Priestia megaterium: one gene and its partner. The protein of the gene in region 2 interacts with the protein of the main gene of each other region in a pairwise test. Links are inferred from orthologs where the notes say so. Each region holds a gene or a part of one and is shown on either strand. Other genes may lie near its edges.

Region 1 (2,939 bases), 1.5 Mb from region 2 along the record:
GCTACATTTGTTTTAGGAATGCAGACAACAAATGGTGATCTAAATCCTTCAGGCTCTATTAAGCTTACGTGGGGCTTAATTCAATCGTTAACAGCAATCATTCTGCTTTGGACAGGTGGCTTGGATGCACTCCAAACGGCTGCGATTATAGCAGCACTTCCATTTTCAATTGTGCTGGTGTTAACGGTCTTCTCATTAATGAAAGCATTTAAAGAAGAAGGCGCATTAAAAAAAGAAAAGAAATCTGTGTAAGATAAAAAAAGCGTTAGCTTATATAAGCTAACGCTTTTTTTATGCACTCTTACGCCGTGCAAAATAAAATTAGTTGATAACATGTCAAGCAGATAGCTGACGTTGTGCCCGTCATCATAAGCGCCAGTCTTTTAGATTTGACGTTCATTTCTGCTATGCCGTAAGCTAAATAAGCAAATACTAAAAACAAAATAATTTTAGATGTCAATTGATCACGTTTTGATAGCAATTCAACCAGTGAATAACCTATCCAAATAACAATGTGTAAGCTCCAAACGAAATATGTCTTCATAGCTCCTTCGCCGCCTTTTCATTCGTTATCCAAAGAAGCAATTTTTTATCTACCTATAAGGAAAGCACGTCCCACTTCATATGTATGCATCTAGAGCTCATTTAAGACTGCCTCAGCGCTTTTTACACGTTTCTTCTAAAGGAGATACTCATCAGCAATAAAAACTGTCTGACAAGCATCTGATACTTGATGAAAACCGTTTTCTTCAAAAAAAAAAGCTGATGCATACGCATCAGCTTTTTAAAAACATTATTTTACAATGTGAATTGGGCTTCCAATAGCTACTTCAGCAGCTTCCATTGTGATTTCACCTAATGTTGGGTGAGCGTGAATTGTTAATGCGATATCTTCAGCTGTTACGCCAGCTTCGATAGCAAGACCAAGCTCAGCGATCATGTCAGATGCGCTAGGTCCAGCGATTTGAGCACCAACAACTACTCCGTCTTCTTTACGAGTGATAAGCTTCAAGAAGCCTTCTGCAGCGTTAAGTGCAAGCGCACGTCCGTTAGCAGCGAATGGGAATTTAGAAGCTTTAACAGCTAATCCTTCTTCTTTCGCTTGTGCTTCAGTATAACCTACAGATGCAAGCTCAGGCTCAGAGAATACAACTGCTGGAATTCCTAAATAGTCAATTTCAGCAGGTTCGCCAGCGATTACTTCAGCTGCGATTTTACCTTCGTAAGAAGCTTTGTGTGCAAGTGGTGGTCCAGTTACGATATCACCAATTGCAAAGATGTTGCTTACAGATGTACGAGTTTGGTTATCGATTTCGATAAGACCACGGTCAGTCATTTTAACGCCAACTTGCTCAAGACCAAGCTCATCAGTGTTAGGACGGCGACCTACAGTAACTAATACGTAGTCAGCATCGATTACTTTTGACTCTCCGCCTACTTCAAACGTAACTTGTACGCCATCAGCAGTTTCTTCAACACCTTTAGCCATTGCTTTTGTATAGATTTCAACGTTTCCTTTTTTCTTAAGGTTACGTTTAACAAGAGAGCTCATTTGTTTTTCAAAACCAGCTAGAATTTCATCAGCAGCTTCTACAAATGTAACTTCTGTACCGAAGTTAGCAAAAGCAGTACCAAGCTCAGTACCGATGTAACCTCCGCCGATTACAACTAATTTTTTAGGAACTTCTTTAAGCGCTAATGCACCTGTAGAGTTGATTACGCGCTCAGAGAATTTGAATCCAGGGATCTCGATTGGACGAGAACCAGTTGCAAGGATTGCATTTTTGAATTTGTACGTTTGTGCTGAATTTTCATCCATTACACGTACAGTTTCGCTGTCAACGAAGTAAGCTTCACCTTTTACGATGTCAACTTTGTTACCTTTAAGAAGGCCTTCAACACCGCCAGTAAGTTTGTTTACAACGCCGTTTTTGAATTCTTGAACTTTAGAGAAATCAACTGTTACGTTCTCAGCGATAATCCCCATGTCTTCAGAATGTTTAGCATGTTCAAAACGGTGACCTGCAGCGATTAATGCTTTTGAAGGAATACAACCAACGTTTAAGCATACGCCTCCAAGATTACCTTTTTCTACGATTGTAACTTTTTGACCTAATTGAGCTGCACGAATTGCTGCAACGTAGCCACCAGGGCCAGCACCAATGACAAGAGTATCAGTTTCGATTGGGAAATCTCCTACTACCATTTATTACGCCTCCATTAATAATAATTCTGGATCATTTAATAAACGCTTGATTTGGTTAAGAGCGTTTTGAGCTGTTGCGCCATCGATAATACGGTGGTCAAAGCTTAGTGATAATGCTAATACTGGAGCAATTACAATTTCACCGTCGCGTACAACTGGTTTTTCAGCGATACGTCCGATACCTAGAATTGCAACTTCTGGATGGTTGATAACTGGAGTAAACCATTGTCCACCAGCAGAACCGATATTTGTGATTGTACAAGAAGCGCCTTTCATTTCAGCAGGAGCTAATTTACCATCACGTGCTTTTCCAGCAAGGTCGTTAATTTGATCCGAAATTTCGAATACAGATTTACGATCAGCATTTTTCACAACTGGTACTAAAAGACCTTTTTCAGTGTCAGCAGCGATACCGATGTTGTAGTAATGTTTTTGAATTACTTCATCTGTAGAATCATCAATTGAAGTGTTAAGAGCTGGGAACTTCTTAAGTGCTGAAGTTAACGCTTTTACCACGTAAGGTAAGAATGTTAATTTAATACCTTGATCTGCTGCAACTGTTTTGAATTTTTTACGATGAGCAACAAGAGCTGTTACATCGATTTCATCCATTAATGTTACGTGTGGAGCAGTGTGTTTAGAGTTAACCATAGCTTTTGCGATTGCACGACGGATACCGCTCATTTTCTCGCGAGTTTCTGGTAGATCGCCTTCAGGAATAGCTTGTGCTGCT
Region 2 (4,061 bases):
GAAGAACAAAACGTTATTCAAAGCGGTCAAGCAGATCAAATTAATGAAGAGTTACAAGCGAAGTTAAAAGCAGCTTATGAGAAAGTACCGCCAAAAGCTGAAAAACAACATAGAATTATGGAAATGCCACAAGCAGTCTTCAAAGGAATTTCAGATATTGATACATCTGTTACAAAAGAAGAGCTGTTTGAAGTGAATCAAGAGCTAGTGAAATACCCTGAAGGATTTAACGTATTTCCAAAACTTGATCGCATCTTATCTAAACGTGCCAAAGCGTTTGAAGAAAATGAAAGCGTGGATTGGTCATTGGGTGAGGCATTTGCATTTGCTACGATTTTAAGAGACGGCACGCCAATTCGTATTACAGGCCAAGATTCTGAACGTGGTACGTTTGCACATAGACATCTTGTTCTTCATGATCATAAGACAGGGGATGTTTACTCACCACTACACGCAATGAAGAACGTAAGCGCTTCCTTTGATATTCGTAACAGTCCATTATCTGAAGGTTCAGTGCTTGGATTTGAATACGGCTATAATGTATTTGCTCCTGAAACGCTTGTTCTTTGGGAAGCACAATTCGGTGATTTTGCCAATGCAGGTCAAGTTATTATTGACCAGTTTATTGCAGCAGGTCGTGCTAAGTGGGGACAAAAATCTGGAATGGTCTTATTGCTGCCACATGGCCATGAAGGTCAAGGGCCAGAACACTCAAGCGCTCGTCTAGAACGTTATTTACAGCTAGCTGGAGAAAACAACTGGACAATCGCAAACGTAACAAGCGCTGCGCAATATTTCCACTTACTTCGACGACAAGCTGCCATTTTACAGCGCGAAGAAGTAAGACCGCTAGTAGTTATGACACCAAAAAGTTTGCTTCGTAATGCTTTTAGTGTGTCAAACCTTGAAGAGTTTACAAAAGGCTCTTTCCGCTTAGTAGTAGAACAGCCTGGATTAGGCAAAAAAGAAGATGCAGTTGAACGAATCGTTCTGTGCAGCGGAAAAATCAGCAGTGAGTTAACGGAACGCTTAAACAAAGCAGAAGATGATAAAGATTGGCTACACGTTCTTCGTCTAGAACAAATTTATCCGTTCCCAAGACGCGTAATTGCTGAAATCTTTGCTCGCTATAAAAATTTAAAAGAGATTGTCTGGTTACAAGAAGAGCCTGAAAACATGGGCGCATGGAACTATGTAGAAGATCGACTGCGTGAAGTAGCACCAGAAGGAGCTACTGTTGACTACATCGGCCGCACAAGACGCTCAAGTCCAGCTGAAGGAGATCCAACAGTTCACAGACAAGAACAAGAACGTATTTTACAAGATGCATTAACTAAAAATGAAATTGCTAACGACGTTGTTACACGATAAGGAAGGGGAATGAATCATGGGAGAGATTAAAGTACCGGAATTAGCAGAATCAATTTCTGAAGGAACAGTTGCACAGTGGCTAAAACAAGTAGGAGATTTCGTTGAAAAAGGCGATTATATCGTTGAACTTGAAACAGATAAAGTTAACGTTGAAATTACAGCTGAAGACTCTGGTGTGCTAACAGAACTTCTTGCTGGCGAAGGCGACACAGTGCAAGTTGGTGAAACAATTGCACGTCTTGAAGCGAAAGAAGGAGCTTCAGCACCAGCAGCACCAAAAGCTGAAGAAAAACCAGCAGAAGAAGCACCAAAACAAGAAGCTGCTCCAGCTCAGCAAAAAACAGTTGAAGAAGTAGCGCCAGCAGCTGAAGCGCCTCAACAAGGAAATCAAAAACAATGGCTGATTGCTTCTCCTGCAGCTCGCAAAGCAGCAAGAGAACGTGGAATCAAGCTAGATCAAGTACCAACTACTGATCCTCTTGGCCGTGTGCGTAAACATGATATTGATTCATATGCAGATCAAAAATCAAATGAGCAAAAACAGCAGGCACAAGCAAGTAAGCCAGCTAACCCGGTATCTCCGTCTCCAGCGGCAAGTGAAAATAGCGACAAACCTGTTGAACGCGAACGTATGTCACGTCGTCGTCAAACAATTGCCAAACGTCTCGTTGAAGTTCAGCAAACAGCGGCTATGTTGACAACGTTTAACGAAGTAGACATGACGGCTGTTATGGCTCTTCGTAAACGACGCAAAGACAAATTCTTTGAACAGCACGACGTAAGACTTGGCTTTATGTCATTCTTCACAAAAGCAGTAGTAGCAGCACTTAAAAAATACCCATTATTAAATGCTGAAATTCAAGGCAACGAGTTATTAATTAAAAAATTCTACGATATTGGTATTGCTGTGTCAGCTCCAGACGGTCTTGTTGTTCCAGTTGTACGTGATGCTGACCGTAAAACATTCGCTGGTATCGAAGGATCTATCGTTGATTTAGCGAAAAAAGCGCGCGACAACAAATTAGCATTAAAAGATTTACAAGGTGGAACGTTCACAATTACAAACGGCGGTGTATTCGGTTCATTAATGTCTACACCAATTTTAAACGGGCCTCAAGTTGGTATTTTAGGAATGCACAAAGTTCAGCTTCGTCCGGTAGCAATTGATGAAGAGCGTATCGAAAATCGTCCGATGATGTACATTGCACTTTCTTACGATCACCGTATCGTTGACGGCAAAGAAGCCGTAAGCTTCCTAGCTACTGTTAAAGAACTATTAGAAGATCCAGAATCTTTATTACTAGAAGGTTAATAAAAAGAACCTGCTATTCTCCGAGAGAATAGCAGGTTCTTTTATGTTCGCTTAATGCCTGCAACATAAGCAGGACCCAAAAAAGTCATGCTAGCGAGTGTCAGAGCCATTTCTCTAGGTGACTGCTTCATATCTTGTTCTAGCCAGTGCTGAATGACGCCAAGATGGGCTGACGTTACATAAGACATTAAATGTTCAAGTGGAACAAGCGGAGGCGTTTTACTATCCATGAGCTCTAATTTTTCCAGTATATTGGTTTTCATAACTTCTTTAATTTTAAGATGAAAGCCAGGGTTGCCTTTTGGACCAAGCATAACCTGCATAAAACGCGCATTCTCTTGAATATATTCAAAAAGCGCAATAATAAACGGCAAAGGCTGTTCTTTCAAATTAGCAGATACAATCTCATTTGGATTTGCTTTTTTGATAAATTCTTTTATTTCTTGAATGACTTCATTTTCACTTTTTTCAAGCAAATCGTATTTGTCTTGGTAGTGTAAATAAAAAGTTCCTCGATTAATATCGGCTTTTTTCGTCAGATCTCTGACCGTTACGCCTTCAAATCCTTTCTCTTCCATTAATTCTGTTAAAGCATCTCGGATAAATTTCTTCGTTCGAATAATTCTACGATCTGTTTTTGAATTCCCCACAGTTTTTAAACACCTACTTTTTTCTTTAATAATGAACAGTTATGTGTTTTGTGTTAAGTAAGCGACATTCCCATGATTATTGCATATTGAGAATGCAGGTAAATTTATTATAATTTACATAGTGATCACTAATCAACAGCATGTACATTATCTTTCCGTCAACGTGTATATGCTTAAAGAAGGGAATATCTATATGAAATTAAGTAACCAAAAGCTTATATATCTTTCACCAATTATAGTGGTAGCAGTTATTTTCATTTTTACCCTAACGTTAATTCCTTCAGTAAGCCAAGCACCTAAGAATTTGCCAATCGCATTTGTAAATGCCGACGAAGGAATGACAGTTCCAGCAAAGGGTAAGGTAAATATAGGAGATCATATAAAACAAAATATGAAGAGTTCAAGCGCTGAACAGTCTTCGGTTAAATGGATTTTTGTATCAACTACTAAAGAAGTTGAAAAAGGGTTAAATAATCAAAAATACTACGGAGCGCTTATCATTCCAAAAGATTTCACCAAAAAACAGGTGACTCTTCAGACGGCTCAGCCTGAGGCACCTGCTATTAGATTGTTAGTGAATCAAGGAATGAATACAGCTGCTTCAACACTAGCCAGTCAGGTGCTAAACGGAGCAGTTGATCAGATGAATGAAAATATGCGCTTGCAGCTAGTGAAAAGATTTGAACAAAGCGGAACGCAACTAAGTGCAAACCAAGCATTAGCACTCG

Evidence for each region. Proteins that work in one complex are often made in the same cells at the same time.
Region 1: the proteins of odhB (region 2) and lpdA interact in binary tests that used the Escherichia coli proteins (3 or more experiments, as listed by UniProt). The link is inferred for Priestia megaterium from one-to-one orthologs.

Annotation. Positions count from the first base shown.
Region 1 is NZ_CP023317.1:1,357,083-1,360,021, reverse strand. It holds lpdA (dihydrolipoyl dehydrogenase), read right to left. Parts: upstream 2,207-2,939; coding sequence 794-2,206; downstream 1-793. Other genes in the region: CEQ83_RS06800 (dihydrolipoamide acetyltransferase family protein), read right to left, coding at 2,210-2,939; CEQ83_RS06810 (hypothetical protein), read right to left, coding at 302-544; CEQ83_RS06815 (glycine betaine uptake BCCT transporter), read left to right, coding at 1-252. UniProt on the Escherichia coli protein: Lipoamide dehydrogenase is a component of the glycine cleavage system as well as of the alpha-ketoacid dehydrogenase complexes.
Region 2 is NZ_CP023317.1:2,860,570-2,864,630, reverse strand. The notes cover bases 603-3,535. They hold odhB (2-oxoglutarate dehydrogenase complex dihydrolipoyllysine-residue succinyltransferase), read left to right. Parts: upstream 603-1,387; coding sequence 1,388-2,683; downstream 2,684-3,535. Other genes in these bases: CEQ83_RS14405 (YhgE/Pip domain-containing protein), read left to right, coding at 3,527-3,535; CEQ83_RS14410 (TetR/AcrR family transcriptional regulator), read right to left, coding at 2,725-3,333; sucA (2-oxoglutarate dehydrogenase E1 component), read left to right, coding at 603-1,371. Outside these bases: more of sucA, read left to right, coding at 1-602; more of CEQ83_RS14405, read left to right, coding at 3,536-4,061. UniProt on the Escherichia coli protein: E2 component of the 2-oxoglutarate dehydrogenase (OGDH) complex which catalyzes the second step in the conversion of 2-oxoglutarate to succinyl-CoA and CO(2).